4 regions of the Paenibacillus sp. CMM36 genome follow, and region 3 is predicted to be linked to each of the others. Evidence: a T-box and tRNA genes for the amino acid it is inferred to sense, from the RefSeq annotation. Region 3 holds a T-box; the other regions hold tRNA genes.

Region 1 (4,200 bases), 180 kb from region 3:
TGACCCGAATCACATCGGTACGATGCTGATCGGAAACCTTCAATTAAAGCAGTGTGCAGCGCGTGCCGGGAAAATGACGGAAAGTCCCCTCATAGACATCTTCTTCAACAAACCCTGCAACCTAAGGATTCGTCGCCCTCTTACGGCCGAAGCTAAACAATCCATTCAGTTCTGCGTACCACCTGTAAGAAATGTACAGCTGAATAAGAACGTGAGTTCAAATCCCTGAAGTAGCGAATCGTTAAAGAGCAGCGTTAGGAATCCGTCTCCAATATAGCTATTATAGTAAGTGCAACTCCTTTTCGAATGGTGAATGATTTCATAACGCAATCGCTCCTATTATTTTAGAATCTTGTTCTGCTTTACCCCCTCATCTTACCTCCGATACTGTTAAATCGAACAGTGATAAAACCGCCAAGCTTTTGATGACATTGACTTGGACCTGTCACATATACCGCATGACAAACTGTCAACTGTCTTATATGACGTGCTTGCTAAACTACGTTCTAACCGCAGTTACCCCACCCTCTGTCGCTTGACGGATCGGGAAGTTATATTGCATGATAGTCTGAATCATTCGGAAATTGAGATGAAGGAAGCCTTGAAACTTATTTATAATGGAGGAATCTGGATCGACCAATCGGTCGCTACGCGAGTTTTCGAAGAGATGAAGCGTCAACGTGAGCAGTTGGAGAAAATCGGTTCAAGTCAGGGAAACTACCCGTACGGGCTTACGAAACGCGTGATGGAGTTCTGGAGCATCTGTTGAGCGGACTGCGCTACAAATCGATCGCCACCAAGCTATTTTTATCGGAGGGAACGATCCGCAATTACTGCTCGATTCTCTACTCAAAACTCGGCGTCAACAACCGCGAAGAAGCAATAGAAATGGCGCGAATGAAGAATATCGTGTAGCTGGAGAATTTCCCGATGGTACTCACGATATAGGGGGCACCTCACGAAACGGAAAAAATCGTATGCTAAGCAATGCGTTGCAGAAAAAACCGGACCCTTACAGGGGAATCCGGTTCTCGTCATAGCAGCAAGTGAAGTTGAACTATCGTGTCCCGTTACTTTAACGATGTAATCGAACTGAAGCTAAATGCATTAGATCCAAATATCATTGACTGCTGTTAATTCTGACTCAGTCTCGCCAGTGTTTACTACGCCCCTGGGCTCTACTAACATGATATGATACTCCTGGTTAGCGAAAGTTTTGTGTTCGACACCCTTGGTACAATAAACAACATCTTGGGAAATCTTTACTTGGCTATCGCGGAAATCAATGAACATCTCTTCTTCGAGCACGATAAACACCTGGTTGGTATCTTGATGAGGAGACCAATGTATTGATCTTAGATAATTTCTCATTCAGACTATTACTTTATTTTTCAGTCTAGAACTTTAGACACCTACAATAAAGACCGCAAAGGCTTAAGCCCTTACGGTCTAATTTACTTCTGGCATCCTGAGTCCATTTTCACTTTTCTTGTTTCGTTTCGTCCCCCGTCCATAGTCGTTGGTGACAAAATCCAGTATTCGGTTGACAGCACCAAAAATGGCCAGGCGGACATTACAGATACCAAGAATGAAGCATCTAACGATTATGTAGATATGCCACAATGGTACATGGAGGAACTGGCCGTCCATGTTAAAAGCATGCGGAAATTAAGGTTTGAGACAAAGGCAAATGGGACATGGAAAGGCGGGGATCGTAACTTTGTTTTTCATTCAGGTACAGGGAAACCCTATTACCATACAACGCCGTCCCAGCAGTGGAAAAACTGGTGTGAGCGGCACAGCTTCCGTAATGTATCACTTCATGATCTCCGCCATACAAATGCAACGTATTGCTGGGCCAGGGAGCATCTATCGAGGAGATTCAACATCGATTACGACATTCCACATCTCAGGTGTCTTCAGATACCTATGCTCACATCACCAAGAAGCTTAGTCGTAAAACAACAGCACACCTCGATGTCTTCGATCCAAAAGTTCGTCCCCAATCCGTCCCCAGGAGCGAAAAAGGCGCTCGCTCCCTGTGATCCTGTGATATGGAAGCCAGGATTTCAATCACTAAAAAATAAAAAATCCCTTGATAATCAAGGGATTCAAAAGAAAAACAATAGTGCCGAGGACCGGGATCGAACCGGTACGGTAGTCACCTACCGCAGGATTTTAAGTCCTGTGCGTCTGCCAATTCCGCCACCCCGGCATAATCTTAGGAACGCTATTTTACACTTACTTGTTCTTGTCTTACAAGTATCTGAGAAGCTTACTTATTAAGAAGTGTTCTCGCTATGTAAATGTCGTTCAACCGGGCACCAACATATAATACGATAATTTCATCGGATTGTAAAGTTTTTTTTAAAAAAATAATAAAATTTCTTTTTGTATAACTTATGCACATTTGAATTACACTAATAAACGTCTTTCCAAACTACCAGAAGGGGTGTTACGAATGCGTGAAGGTATGATTCCAGCTGTTCTTGGAACGGTAGTATCGGCTTCAGGCGCTGTGTTGCTGAGCAGTAAGTACAAACTTGCAGCTACAGGCATTCTCGGTTTCGGACTGGCTCATGTTGTTCTGGGAGCGATTGATCTGATTGAGCATCGCTAGTTGTTTGGGAAGTGCCGGGCGGGATTACTCCCCCCCCGGTTTTATTTTTATCAACGTTTAGTCTGGAGTACAAACGTTTATGTAAAGTATAGAAGCTGATGTACCTAATAAAAGGAGCTGTGATGTGCTATGAGAGATAATAACTCTGAAAAGAATCGTACTGACGATCAAATTGAACATAAACAATCCCTGGACAAGCGCGAGCCAGGATTTAATCGCATTCCTGACACTGATGCAGATACACCTGCTGCTACCGATATGATTGATGAAGCCATAGGTCGCGGGATAGACAAGTTACGTAACGATTTCACAAAATAAAGCGTGGGTAATAGGACATAGGTTTAAAGTAGCCCTTAATGCATTTGTTTTGATATGTACAGCGATTTCGTAAAATCACTTAAAGATCAGCATGATCCAGCCAATGATCGAGATCCACAGCACGATGCTGATTAAGAGTCCACACATGATACCAAAAGAGAAATTACCTTCATTTTTTGGCATGGTACTGCCAAATTTCAATCTAAGCTTCATTTGATTCCAGTTCATAGAACCCCCTCCTTAAGTTCTATTTCGGAATATGAAGCTTGTTTTTGTAGACCTATAGTCATGTTTTTAAAAATAAAAAAAGGGTTTTTCGTCCTATCATCCTGATCGCGGAAACAGGATTACAGCTATACCGACCAAACAAATCAATCCACCAATGAAATCGTACAAGTCGGGTGTCTTTTTATCAATCCACCAGCCCCATGCAATGGAAAGAACAATAAAGACACCACCATATGCTGCATATACACGCCCAAAGGAGGAAAATACCTGAAAGGTAGCAATAATTCCATACACAGCTAAAATTAATCCGCCGCAAAGTCCGACATACCATGTCTTCCCTTCCCGCAGCCACTGCCAAATCAAATATCCTCCTCCAATTTCAGCGATGCCAGCCAATATAAAAAGTAAAGCTGCCTTTAGCACCATTTCACATCCCTAATTCTTTAAATTTTTTTTGATTTTTTTGGGATATCTCATTAGAGCACTCGACCTAAAATGATAATTAATGCAATCACACCAACCAGAATCAGCAGGTTGCTGACCTGACGCCATAAGCTAGGCACTCCCTCGGAGTGGAGCTTCCGCTGATTGGCATCAAAGTTCGCTTTTGCTCCTTCAGCATCTGCCGATCTAGAGAATGGTCTGTTTTCTTCATTCATAAGAGTACCTCCTTTTCAATCCACTTTAATCATACCAAACTTTTCCGTCGATTTCGCGTTGCTTTTATGTATATACTTACCACATATTTCTGATTGCATCTTCATATATGTGAAGTGTACCCCCTTATGTCAATATTTCGCTGAATATAAAGTCTGATGTCGAATCAAGGTAGAGTGGGTATTTAGACGTCTTTCATTGCAGGACGGTAGTTATGGTATAATTTAGTCAACTTGTTCAAGATCGTAACCAGTGCTCAATTGTTTACTCAACTTGCAATTAAATTCACATCCAAGAATCCACATTCCGTTTACAACCTGCATATTCTGTTTGTAAACCCAGGAGGAGGATACCGATGTCCCCAATCTTTTTAGCAA
Region 2 (4,200 bases), on a different contig from region 3:
CTTTTTCATGCATAGAATCATGGTCGCTGTGTTATTAAAAAAAGTGTATAAGGAGGGGACAAGGATGATTATGGACGAAGAATTGGATGCTTATCGACTCTCCGGTGAAAAGGTGCGTGTCGTACGCGATGGATTGGAGACCAACGATGTTGTTGGCATTGTACTGGCATGGGATGATGAACAGGTGCTTATTCGGCGCCAGAATCGACGTGTGGTCAAATTGGATCGCAGCTATACATATCAGCCGTTCAGCGAGCCACGTCACAATCCGATAGATCTGAATTAGGAATGGGTTCCAAATGGGTGTTGGATAAAAATAACTGGGTGATTCATTAGGCATACAGAAACTCTAAATCGGACACAGTAATGAAGGGAAATCCAACAGAGAGGACGTGCTGTGTCAATGACGGTTATGGACGAAAAAGTACATGCATATAAGGATCAAATCAGCCATTTGGAAGATCAGTTGCCCGAGGTAGTTCATGCATATCATCGCTTTACCGGAGAGTGCTTTCAAGCCGGCAGCTTAGATGAGAAAACCAAGCAACTGATTGCACTAGGCATTGGCTTATTTGCCAACAATGAAGTATGCACGTTTTATCACGTAGACGAGGCGCGGTCCAAAGGAGCTAGTGATCAGGAAATTATGGAGACCATTGCTGTAGCCGCAGCGGTAGGTGGAGGACATGCTCTAAGTCAAGGGGTTACGCGTGTACAGAAGGCGTTGCAATAAAGCGAATCATTAATAGATATGCTTATGCTTCATCTTAGCGGTTATAGATCGATTTGGAGATATGATGGATATGGAAAGGAGCTTCCGAGCACAGTTGGTGTCTGCGGAAGCTTTTTTTTTTGCGTGTTTATTGTGCGGGGATTATGCTCTTCTGCTTGCGGCAACAGCAGCAGGGCGAGACGTTTTACGCTTATAAGCCAAAGAGGATGTAACCAAACTTCGATCAACGATGCGTAGGGGGTTGGAAGTTGAATTGTTTGGTAATTCGGGGCGATGTTTCTCTAGTAAAGGAAGGGCAGCTGTATGGGGCATAGAGGTTGAGAGCCCCAGATATGCTCGCATCCGCTCATACATTTCTTTGCGGAATGCTGGCATTGCCATACTGAACTGCTCTTTATTGCCTTTACTTATATAGGTGGCGTGAACGCCGGAGTGGTTTTGTTGTATGTCCAGAACATGAATGTGATATTTATTAAATTCATGTTTTACTTCAGACAGTAGGATTCCGGTACGATCTACACCTGCGTTAACCATTTCGACATAAAGATCAGGGGTTTTCAGCATACCGCTTTCTTCAAGAATTAGGCTGTCCCGCTCAAATACTTTTTGAATAAAGGTAAGGAGCAGATAACTTTTCACAAGAGACCATTCATGCTGAGTAGTATCTAAAGGGGTCATTACCATTCACCGCCTTAGGAAAATGTGATGATAATTCATAAACGATTGAAGAAAAGGAACATTCATTCCCGAGAACCTATGTTCTTATTTTAGTTTATTATTCCTTTTTTATCAAGAGGAAATTAACGAACATAAAAGGTTTGACATCTTGATATATGCATGGTATGATCTATCTTGTCGCTAAGAAAGATTGATCTTTCGAGGATAAACGATAATTTATATGCGGTCGTGGCGGAATTGGCAGACGCGCACGGTTCAGGTCCGTGTGGGCTAACCCCCCGTGGAGGTTCGAGTCCTCTCGACCGCATCCATTAGAAAAGGTCTATAGAATTGCTCTCGTAGCAGTTTTAGAGACCTTTTTCTTATATTTCTGGGGATTTGCTCATAGTTTAAGCTGAACACGTTTCTTGTCTTCACGCAAACTATGGATTTCCAGATATGATAGAAAATTTTATGATGAAGTTATTGAAAGGTTGGATGTAAGATGGAGAAAGCAACTTTTGCAGGTGGGTGCTTCTGGTGTATGGTGACTCCGTTTGAAGAGCAGCCGGGCATTCATGGCATTGTGTCAGGATACACTGGAGGAACGATTCCCAATCCCACCTATGAGCAGGTTAAAACAGGAACTACAGGTCACTACGAGGTGGTGCAGATTACGTTTGAGCCTGAGCTGTTTCCTTATGAAAAGCTGCTCGAATTATATTGGCCACAAACAGACCCTACCGACGGGGAAGGTCAATTTCAGGACCGGGGCACACAGTATAAACCCGCAATTTTTTATCATACAGAGCAGCAACGTGAGCTTGCGCAACAGTCCAAGGAGCAGTTGGCACAAAGTGGACGCTTTGATAAGCCAATTGCAACGGAGATCCTTCCGGCTTCGATTTTTTATCCAGCAGAGGATTATCATCAGGATTACCACAAGAAAAACGTGAAGCACTATAAGGAAGATCGGGCTCAATCGGGCCGTGATGAATTTATTGATAAGAACTGGTAAGCGGCTTTAACATACGTTTTTACGCACGATAAGGCAGATTAGGGAGTATTCCATGGTCTGCCTTATACATATTTAGACGAGGTTACTCACACAATGAAGGGACAGAGAAGGAGGCTGACCCGCAATGAGTACACGACGGAAGCTGCACATGAGAAATATAATAAAAAAGGCTTTAAAGGCATCTCGCGGTCGGAAAGAGCCAGCTTATGTACCTGTATTCCATTCAAGCTCCAAAATGCGAAGAACCGTAGTACTCTGTATTTCGGTATGCATGTTATTCATGGTCTGTAGTACTGGTGTTGCAGAAGCAATAGACAAACAGGACGAGTCGCAAAGGATGGTTGCTGTCATTATTGACGATCTGGGAAACAATATGAAAGGGACTGAGCGAATTTTAAATTTACCCGTTAAGATTACCGTTGCTGTGATGCCTTTCCTGCCTACAACCAAACAGGACGCTATGGAAGCGCACAAGCGTGGTCATGACGTCATTGTTCATCTTCCAATGGAGCCAAGACAGGGAAAGCCCGAATGGCTCGGACCCGGAGCAATTAAGGCTAATATGACGGATGATGAAGTACGCGCTAAGGTGACAGCAGCAATTAAGGATGTTCCTTATGCGATAGGGATGAACAACCACATGGGTTCCAAGATTACTTCAGATAAGCGCATTATGTCCATAGTTCTTGATGTTTGTAAGGAGCATGGACTATTTTTTGTCGATAGCCGTACTAATTATTGGTCAGTGGTGCCTGAGCTTGCCGCTAAAAAGGGAATGCCTCCGGTACGCAATAATGTTTTTCTGGATGATGTTCATACCCTCGCCCATGTGAATCGGCAACTTACAAAAGTGGTTGAATGGCTGGATGAGCACAACACCTGCGTAACAATTGGGCATGTCGGCGTGTCGGGCATGTACACGTCCTCCGCTCTTCATTCGTCGGTTCCCAAGCTAAAGGAGCAGGCCAAATTTGTGGGTATTAGCGATTTGGTGCGAGCTGTATGGGGATGGACGGGAGACCCAGCCACCAACACTACCAGGCCGTCAGATGCGCAATAATGCCTTCGGCAATAGCTCCTGCAATGCTTTTTTGACCACGATCCTCGGAAAGCATAGCTCTGTCCTGTTCGTTACTTATAAATCCGGTTTCCACAATGACAGCAGGGTGCTGGATTTTATTCAAAAGATAAAAGGGTTTTCCGTACACTGTTTTTCTATTCATGCAAAATAAGCGGTTTAATGAATGCTGAATTCGTTCAGCTAACAGATAGCTGCTGCCTTCATCCTGATACAGCACAATGGGTCCCCGTTTTTCGGCACGTTTGGTCCAATTGACATGCAGGCTTACAACCAAAGCGGTGGGCAGTTGTTCTGTTAGGCTTTTACGTTGGGCGAGGTCTTTAAGATGCCGGGATTTGGACTGTAGCCAACGGTTGTCGTCACTCAGTGCGTAATCCTTGTCCCGATTCAGAACAGCAGGATATCCCTGGGATCGTAAAATCAAGTACAGCTTTTGAGCAATGGCGAGATTGATGTCTTTTTCCAAAATTCCTTTGTGACTTGTTCCACCATCCACACCACCATGGCCTACATCAATCAGGACAACGGGCTTGGCAAAAGCGTGATAGGACGAATGTACGTTGGGCGGAACATCTGTATACTTGTTCGGTTCGTTACTTTTATCGTCGGGCTGAGCAGCTATATAGGTAAATGGGGCAAATACAGCACTGCAAAGGATGCATAGACTCAATCCCAGCCTTGTCAGCCCTATCTTGTTTAACTTTTTATTCC
Region 3 (4,200 bases):
AGCCGCAGTTCAAGCTACAGGTATGGACCGTACGGAGCTATGCGCTCTGGCCGGTGAAATGATCATCGGCACTGGAAAGCTGCTCACGGAAGGCGGGATGACACCAGCCGAGTTACAGGCCAGAGTAGCGGTTCCCGGAGGTATTACCGCCGAAGCTCTCGCACTGTTGGACATCAGCCTGCATAGTGTCTTTCCCGAGCTGATACAGGTAACGCACAACAAATATGAAGAGGACATGCAAAAGATAGATGTCTCCTTCGGATTAAAGCCAATTAACCGGCAACAATATTAACCAGCTTACCTGGAACAGCAATTACCTTGCGGATCGTTTTGCCGGCCAGTGCCTGCTGAACATTGTCCAACGCCACAGCGAATGCTTCCATCGCTTTAGCATCAAGATCCTTGGCAATCGTTGCACGCTGCACAATTTTACCATTCACTTGCACAACAATTTCCACTTCGGCGTCCACCGTCCATGCTTCATCATAAGCAGGCCAAGCCGCGTAGGTAATGCTATCATTGTGCCCCAGCAGCTGCCACAATTCCTCGGCCAGATGGGGTGCAAGCGGCGACAGCATTTGCACGAAGTTTTCCATTGCTGCACGCGGCAGAAGGTCTGCTTTATATGCATCGTTGGTGAAGATCATCAGCTGGCTGATCGCTGTATTGAAGCGCAGTGCATCCAGATCTTCAGTTACTTTTTTCAGCGTTTTATGCCAAGTACGATTGAACTCATCGCTACCGCCGTCATTTGTAATTTTATCGTTCAGGCTACCATCCTCGGAAACAAACAGGCGCCATACGCGGGACAGAAAACGATGTGCTCCCTCTACCCCATTCTCATTCCATGGCTTGGTCGCTTCCAGCGGCCCCATAAACATCTCATAAATACGCAGCGTATCGGCGCCAAACGTATTGACAATATCATCAGGATTAATGACATTACCGCGTGATTTACTCATTTTTTCATTGTTGTTGCCCAAAATCATACCCTGGTTGACCAGCTTATAAAAAGGCTCTTTCGTTTCCACTACGCCGATATCATACAATACCTTATGCCAGAAACGGGCATACAGCAAGTGAAGAACCGCATGTTCAGCTCCGCCAATATACAAATCAACAGGCATCCATTCACGTTGTTTCTCTTTGGATACAAGCTCTTTGTCATTTTTCGGATCAATAAAGCGCAGGTAATACCAGCAACTTCCTGCCCATTGCGGCATTGTATTCGTCTCGCGACGTGCTTTCATACCTGTCTCAGGATCAATGGTTTCCACCCAATCTGTTGCGTTCGCCAGCGGGGATTCACCTGTACCTGAAGGCTTAATATTGTCCATCTCCGGCAGTACGAGCGGAAGTTGGTCCTCAGGAACCGTTTTGATCGTTCCATCCTCCAGATGAATTACCGGAATCGGCTCGCCCCAATAGCGTTGACGGCTGAACAGCCAGTCACGCAGGCGGTAGGTGACTTTGCCGTGTCCTTTGCCCTCGGCTTCCAGCCATTCAATCATCTTCGGAATCGCTTCCTCGTTGGTAAGTCCATTCAGCGGGCCTGAATTCACGTGCGGTCCATCCTCAGTATATGGCTCATTAGCCACATCTCCACCTTGGACAACCTCAATGATATTCAATCCGAATTGCTTGGCAAATTCCCAGTCACGCGTATCGTGAGCAGGTACAGCCATAATCGCTCCAGTTCCGTAGCCTGCCAGTACATAGTCAGCAATCCAGATCGGCAGCTTTTCGCCGTTCACTGGGTTCACTGCATAAGCTCCTGTGAATACGCCTGTTTTATCCTTGGCCAGATCCGTACGCTCCAGATCGCTTTTACGAGCAGCTTGTTCACGGTACTGTTGTACAGCATCCTTTTGCTCAGGCGTAGTGATAATATCCACCAATTCCTGCTCTGGTGCCAGCACACAGTAGCTTGCGCCGAACAGTGTATCTGGGCGAGTTGTAAATACTGTGAGTTGCTCGTCATAGCCCTCAATCGGAAAACGAACCTCTGCCCCGGTAGACTTACCGATCCAGTTCCGTTGCATATCCTTAATACTCTCAGACCAATCCAGTTCCTCCAGATCATCCAGCAGACGATCCGCGTATTCCGTAATTTTCAGCATCCATTGACGCATTGGTTTACGGACGACCGGATGACCGCCACGCTCACTCTTACCGTCAATAACTTCTTCATTCGCCAGCACCGTTCCCAGCGCTGGGCACCAGTTCACAGGTACTTCAGCTACATATGCAAGGCCGCGCTTGTACAGCTGGATGAAGATCCATTGTGTCCATTTGTAATAATCAGGATCCGTCGTGCTGATTTCACGATCCCAGTCGTAGGAGAAGCCGAGCGATTTGATTTGACGGCGGAAGTTATTTACGTTTTTCACCGTAATTTCGCGTGGGTGCTCCCCTGTATCCAGCGCATGCTGCTCCGCAGGCAGACCGAAGGCGTCCCAACCCATCGGATGCAGTACGTTGTAGCCGCGCATTCTTTTATAACGTGAAACAATATCCGTAGCTGTGTAGCCCTCCGGGTGGCCTACATGCAGGCCGGCTCCAGATGGGTACGGAAACATATCCAAAGCATAAAACTTCGGTTTGCCCGGTTCTTCCCCGGTGCGGAACGTCTTGTTCTCATCCCAATATTTCTGCCATTTTGGTTCAATACTTTGCGGTTGATAGCCGTGCTTCGGCTGTGTGTCTGTCATTGTCTTTTCCTCCTCAAACGGTATGCAACAAAAAAACCTCTGCATCCCGTAGCGTGTCAGCGCTAGGGACGAGAGGTTATATTCCCGTGGTACCACCCTAGTTAGCAGAAAGCGTTCTTCGCGTTCTACTCCCTTTGCACCTGATAACGGAGGTGATCCGATGCGGGTTAATAACAGGATACAAGCACCAGTATAGGGCGTTCCTGCGTTGGACGCATATCTCCGAGGCGAGTTCACTTTGTGCTGTCAACCGGCTTGCACCACCCGCCGGCTCTCTACATGTCCAGACAAAGCTACTATTCCTCATCAGCGATTGTTTAACCGTTAATAATGGCACTATTATATTGAAAACCGCGAAAAAAGTCAAATAAGGACTACCTTTGGTGTTAAGAGCCCTCTCCATACTAATTGTTCATGACACATGCATACGAATGTTTTATAATAATTCCGAGTTAAATCGCTTCAAATTGAGATGAGTTGAGATAAGAAAGGTGAGCTGAGAAATGGCACAGATTAAAATTTACGGAATAAAAGAGACTCTAAATCCAATCAAAAAGCAACTTTCAGAGGTGATTCATTCTGCTGTGATGGATGCGCTCAAATATCCTCCTGACAAGAGGTTTCATCGTTTTTTTCCTATGGATCAGGAAGATTTTATATATGCCGATGGTCGCTCTGAGGCGTACACCATTATTGAAATCAGTATCTTTGAAGGCAGAACGATAGAAGCTAAGAAGCAACTCATTAGCCTGTTATTCCAAAGAATTAACGATCTTTTGGGTATTTCTCCACAGGATCTTGAGATTACTATATTTGAAACACCCAAACAGAACTGGGGCATTCGAGGTGTACCGGGTGATGAGCTTCAGTTGAACTATAAAGTGAATATATAAGTGCAAAAAGACGCCCTTCATGTCATCATGAAAAGCGTCTTTTTTTCCCATATTCGTTCAATGAATCTTTGCTATTTTACAGCAACATAAAACAGTCTCGCCGCGTCATCTTCTGCTTCTACCCATTCAAAATCCGCATATACCTTCACATCGCGAAAACCCGCTTTGGACAATTCTGCCTTCATCCAGTCTGGGTCATAGGCACGTTGTACATGTATTTCCTCGAAACGCTGGTATAGATCGCGTCCTTCATGTTCTGCTTTCGCAAAGATACTAAGATGATGCTCAATTTCACAACGGGGAGTGTCCAACGCACATGTCCAGATATATGAGATAGAGCGTTCGTCCAGTACGAAAGGCTGCTCTTCATCATAACGTAAAAACGTCTGGGGATGATGCACATCGAACAAAAAGGTTCCGCCAGGCTTCAGACCAACATGCGTTCTGCGAAAAGTAGAAATGATATCTTCTTCCTCCAACAAGTAATTCAGACAATCGCAAAAAGAAATTACAGAATCCACAGGCTCGGGTAAAATCCATTCTCTCATATCCTGCTGTATCCAGCGAACGCTTCCCTCACGAAACAATCGCTGTCC
Region 4 (4,200 bases), on a different contig from region 3:
ATCCGCTCCCAGCCCAAAGCTCGCAGCAATACGAGAAGCCAGCCCATATCCAGTAGATGCTCCGATCACAAGTACCTTTTTAGCTCCTTGTATTGATGTACTGTCTTTGATGTAGTTGATCTGACGATTAACATGAGCCGCACATCCTGCAGGATGTGCAGTCGTACATATGAAACCACGAATTTTCGGTTTAATAATCATTGTAAATGGTCCCCCTACTTTGGCATTCATTTAATATGGATGGAATGGTTGTCCAGTCATTACTATATAGCAAATCAGCTTGTGGCTCAACATATAACATAGCACTTGAAGGCAGCCGAAGAAAACCGCCGCAAACATCGTAGTCTATAACGCTTTTTTACTCCACTATTCATTTTGAATCATATTCTAACAACATCACATCTTCTCCTTGCTGTTGTCTTATTTTGATATTAGCTCTTCCCCAAGAACACATTAAATCAATTATTTCATTTGCTGTTATACCATATTCCGTTATATAATACTCCACTTTTGGAGGCATCTGATTATACACATGTCTGCCAATGATGCCATCCTTCTCAAGTTCACGGAGCTGCTGTATAAGAACCTTTTGAGAAACGCCTGGAATACTGCGCTGTAATTCACTTGTCCTCTTTCTACCAGACATTAGTAAGCATATGATTAAGGATTTCCACTTACCTCCGATGATCTCAAGTGTTGCTTCTATGCCTAAATTATATTGTTTCATACGACCACCTCTTCAACGCTAAAATAACTAAGTTGATCTGATTAATTCTATAATCCCATATATTTACTCTAAGTACCATGCACACTTTCTAGTAACTATATTACTTTATTGTGTGTATTTACTTTTTTTATAGCGTACAGAATAATAAGACGTACCAACAAAAAACAAATGATGCTATGTAAGAAAGGTGATTTATGATGAAAACTCTCGTGATTTTAGCACATCCGAATATTGAAGATTCCAGAGTAAATCAAAGATGGAAACAAGAATTACTTCAGTATACCAATGAAATTACTATTCATGAGATTTATAAAGAGTATCCAAACTGGAGCATTGATGTTTTGAGAGAGCAAAAGTTACTTGAAACACATAGTAATATCATATTTCAATTCCCTTTATATTGGTATAGTTACCCACCTTTATTAAAAAAGTGGTTCGATGATGTTTTTACTCACGGATGGGCTTATGGTTCACAAGGTGATAAGTTAAAAGGAAAGAAGCTAGGGATAGCCATGTCCATTGGCGATAAAAAAGAAAATTACTTACCTACTGGTTCCGTTTCTTTCACTGTTGATGAAGTTATAGCACCTTTTAAAGCAAGCGCAGTACATGTTGGCGCCATAACATTACCCTATTTCGCTGTCTTTGGAGCCTCGTTTCAAGCAAGTGACGAAGACATTAATCAGAGTGCAAAGGATTATATTAAATATATATTTCAGTATAAATAAAATAGTTATAATAGTACACGCATCTTAACCATATAAAAACAGGCTCTTGGTGGCATCCAGCCAATCCAAGAACCTGTAAATGTTAGGCAATGATGCGGTCGAGAGGACTCGAACCTCCACGGGGGGTTAGCCCACACGGACCTGAACCGTGCGCGTCTGCCAATTCCGCCACGACCGCATATTATGTATTCACACCGATGTTTTTCAATCACGGTAATTTAGATTATATCTTCCATAGAACATAAAATCAAGCTATTTTTATCTTATATTTTCTATGAATCATTCCCGTAAATATAAGAAAATCACTGGATATCACAAACCAAATATGGTAAAATGAATTCATCAGGAAAGGAGGTGCGTCAACATCAATAATCACATGTTGAGCGTATCCCTTACCCGGTCCGTTATTCTCTAATTTACAGAGTTGACGGAGGCGCGGGATACGGATCAAAGCTTTAATTAAGCGCCACGGGTAAAAAGACCGTCCTCGGACGGTCTTTTTTATTTCAACATCATCTATAAGATTACATACTGTACTGTGAAGAGGTGACACGATGTCGATTAGACCCGCAAATGTGGAAGAGCTCAACGAGTTGGCAGCCATCTGGCTAGATGCTTCCATAGAAGCCCATCATTTTATTGCTCCGCAGTATTGGACATCCCAAGTTACCGAGATGGAAAACAGGTACCTTCCTCTCGCTCAAAACTACGTTATCATACAAGATGATCATAGCATTGGCGGCTTCGTTTCCATGTTGGATGGATACTTGGCGGCTCTATTTATACGTGTTGATTCTCAAAGAAAGGGCTATGGCAAGCTACTATTAGATTGGGTGAAAAAGCAGCATGACGAAATTCAATTAAAGGTGTATCAGTCAAACACGAAAGCATTTAACTTTTATACTAAAAATGGATTTACCGTTCAAGCAGAATCTGTGGATGCCGAAACTGACGAGAAAGAATTGGTAATGGTATGGACAAAACATGAACGATAATGAAGTACCTTTAGCTATATAGTCTTCTTATTTAACCCATAGACCTCGGTATATAAAATCTCTTTACACGGAGCAAAATCCTGTTCAGCCAACGCACCTGGATAGCTCATAATTTGAAGCCGCAGATCAGCCTGTCCTTTTCTTAAAGGGGGCTGTACATAGTCAAAATGGTTCAGATGAAACCCCAAACGTTCATAAAAACCAATTCTTCTCTGAGTCCATTCATCCACTGGTGGCTCAACTTCCAGCACTACCGGTTTACCGGACTGTAAAATAAACTTGCTCATAAGCTCTTTACCTAACCCGCCACCCCGTATAGCCGAATCTACGGCAATATGCTCTACAAACCGAAAATCTGTAAACTCCCAGCCCGCCAAAAAAGCTATTGTTTGCCCTTGTTCGTCTTTTTTGGTAAGTAAACGATAACACGGATGATGAAGAAGAGCCCTCTGTGACTCGAATGTCCTGCATTCCGTTTCAGGAAAAGAAGCCTCCATAATCGCATATACTTGAGAGAATTCAAGTTCATTCATTTATACTTTCAACTCCTCTAACGTTAACTTGTTGGTCTACTAATGTTATTTACATTACGGTCCTAACCCTTTAGACCTTGTTTAATTCCATAAGCGTCAGCAATATGTGTTCCAACAGCTCTGGAATGTCTTCCATCTGATCTTCGTTAATTTGTCTGGAAAATCGGAGTTCAATCCTGTTTTGGTATGTAGATGTCCTCTCTCCGTAAATCTGACTAAGCGTTTGTACCGGTCGAAGATCGGGCTTCCAAATTTCGGTCAGTATATTTTCAATCCGGCTGCATTGTGACTCAATATCACGAATTTCCATGTAAAAACTCAACAACAAGACACATCCCGGAATTTGATCTTTGATTTCCAAAATTTCCGCAGCCAAGTTGTTTAAATCCGCCTTTAGTTGAACCTCTGCTGTCACACTCGGGTGTTCTCTCAGTCTGAATTGGACAGCAAATTCACGTGACATCACAGACATTTCCAATCTGTCGATCCGCTGTGTAATGTCAATACGTGAATCCAAATTATCCAGATCGTAAACAGCATTTTCTATAGCCACTTTTAAATTATCAAAAACGGTCGGGTCGAACATGTGCAATTCACCTCTGCCTATCGTTACAATTTATTTCCCAAGTCATGTCCAAGTTTGTTCCTAATCTAAAGAGTATACCATATATATTTTCCTCCAAGAAATGTGACCTTTAAACGGAACTCCTGGGACAAACTTGTGAACATGCAAAATGAAATTCTGTAACAAAATATTCTATTATATTTATTTTATTGATAAATATTCCTTTTTATTATTCCAATTTCCTGGTGATTGATATACAATTAACTCAGAAACAGTTACTAATATATTCATATAAATGAATATAAATCCCAAAAAAGAGAGGGCTCTTATTCATGAAAAAAGCGTTGTTGGCTTCATTAGGTTTTGCACTTATGCTAAGTACTTCTGCTGGTGTCGCATTAGCGGAAGAAACAAATTCCGTACCAGCCGCAAAGGAATCAACTCTCACCTCTGCACTTGAATATCATGAACAGGAACCAAATGATAGTTTTGAACAGGCTAACTACTATTTTATAGGTGATGCTGTTATCGGAAGACTTGGTGCAGAGGGAGTGCCTGGAGTCTGGGAAGCCTACGATGTATATAAAATCAAGGCTTTTGAATCACAAAAAGCTCATTTTACAATTCAGGGAGACAGATATTCAGATTCCTG

The links. A T-box is a leader RNA that pairs with one kind of tRNA and senses whether it is charged. The one in region 3 lies ahead of leuS (leucine--tRNA ligase), so its partner is inferred to be a tRNA-Leu.
Region 1: it has a tRNA-Leu gene. The T-box ahead of leuS (leucine--tRNA ligase) is inferred to sense a tRNA for this amino acid. The anticodon was not compared.
Region 2: it has a tRNA-Leu gene. The T-box ahead of leuS (leucine--tRNA ligase) is inferred to sense a tRNA for this amino acid. The anticodon was not compared.
Region 4: it has a tRNA-Leu gene. The T-box ahead of leuS (leucine--tRNA ligase) is inferred to sense a tRNA for this amino acid. The anticodon was not compared.

What each region holds. Positions count from the first base shown of each region.
Region 1 covers NZ_JBSEDY010000009.1:15,196-19,395, forward strand. Annotated here, with positions in the region: partial or broken gene ACWA2B_RS17645 (response regulator transcription factor) at 587-915, shown strand; tRNA gene ACWA2B_RS17650 (tRNA-Leu) at 2,130-2,215, opposite strand; gene ACWA2B_RS17655 (hypothetical protein) at 2,462-2,620, shown strand; gene ACWA2B_RS17660 (hypothetical protein) at 2,750-2,938, shown strand; gene ACWA2B_RS17665 (hypothetical protein) at 3,014-3,166, opposite strand; gene ACWA2B_RS17670 (YnfA family protein) at 3,263-3,589, opposite strand; gene ACWA2B_RS17675 (hypothetical protein) at 3,643-3,825, opposite strand; gene ACWA2B_RS17680 (hypothetical protein) at 4,179-4,200, shown strand, end outside.
Region 2 covers NZ_JBSEDY010000001.1:759,217-763,416, forward strand. Annotated here, with positions in the region: gene ACWA2B_RS03790 (hypothetical protein) at 65-286, shown strand; gene ACWA2B_RS03795 (carboxymuconolactone decarboxylase family protein) at 404-733, shown strand; gene ACWA2B_RS03800 (hypothetical protein) at 875-1,411, opposite strand; tRNA gene ACWA2B_RS03805 (tRNA-Leu) at 1,634-1,718, shown strand; gene msrA (peptide-methionine (S)-S-oxide reductase MsrA) at 1,896-2,408, shown strand; gene ACWA2B_RS03815 (divergent polysaccharide deacetylase family protein) at 2,533-3,468, shown strand; gene ACWA2B_RS03820 (N-acetylmuramoyl-L-alanine amidase) at 3,443-4,200, opposite strand, start outside.
Region 3 covers NZ_JBSEDY010000009.1:196,471-200,670, forward strand. Annotated here, with positions in the region: gene comER (late competence protein ComER) at 1-292, shown strand, start outside; gene leuS (leucine--tRNA ligase) at 273-2,711, opposite strand; T-box leader at 2,773-3,030, opposite strand; gene ACWA2B_RS18480 (tautomerase family protein) at 3,215-3,604, shown strand; gene ACWA2B_RS18485 (class I SAM-dependent DNA methyltransferase) at 3,676-4,200, opposite strand, start outside.
Region 4 covers NZ_JBSEDY010000001.1:671,572-675,771, reverse strand. Annotated here, with positions in the region: gene fabV (enoyl-ACP reductase FabV) at 1-201, opposite strand, end outside; gene ACWA2B_RS03385 (winged helix-turn-helix transcriptional regulator) at 371-727, opposite strand; gene ACWA2B_RS03380 (NAD(P)H-dependent oxidoreductase) at 925-1,455, shown strand; tRNA gene ACWA2B_RS03375 (tRNA-Leu) at 1,549-1,633, opposite strand; gene ACWA2B_RS03370 (N-acetyltransferase) at 2,010-2,450, shown strand; gene ACWA2B_RS03365 (GNAT family N-acetyltransferase) at 2,465-2,983, opposite strand; gene ACWA2B_RS03360 (hypothetical protein) at 3,054-3,569, opposite strand; gene ACWA2B_RS03355 (hypothetical protein) at 3,881-4,200, shown strand, end outside.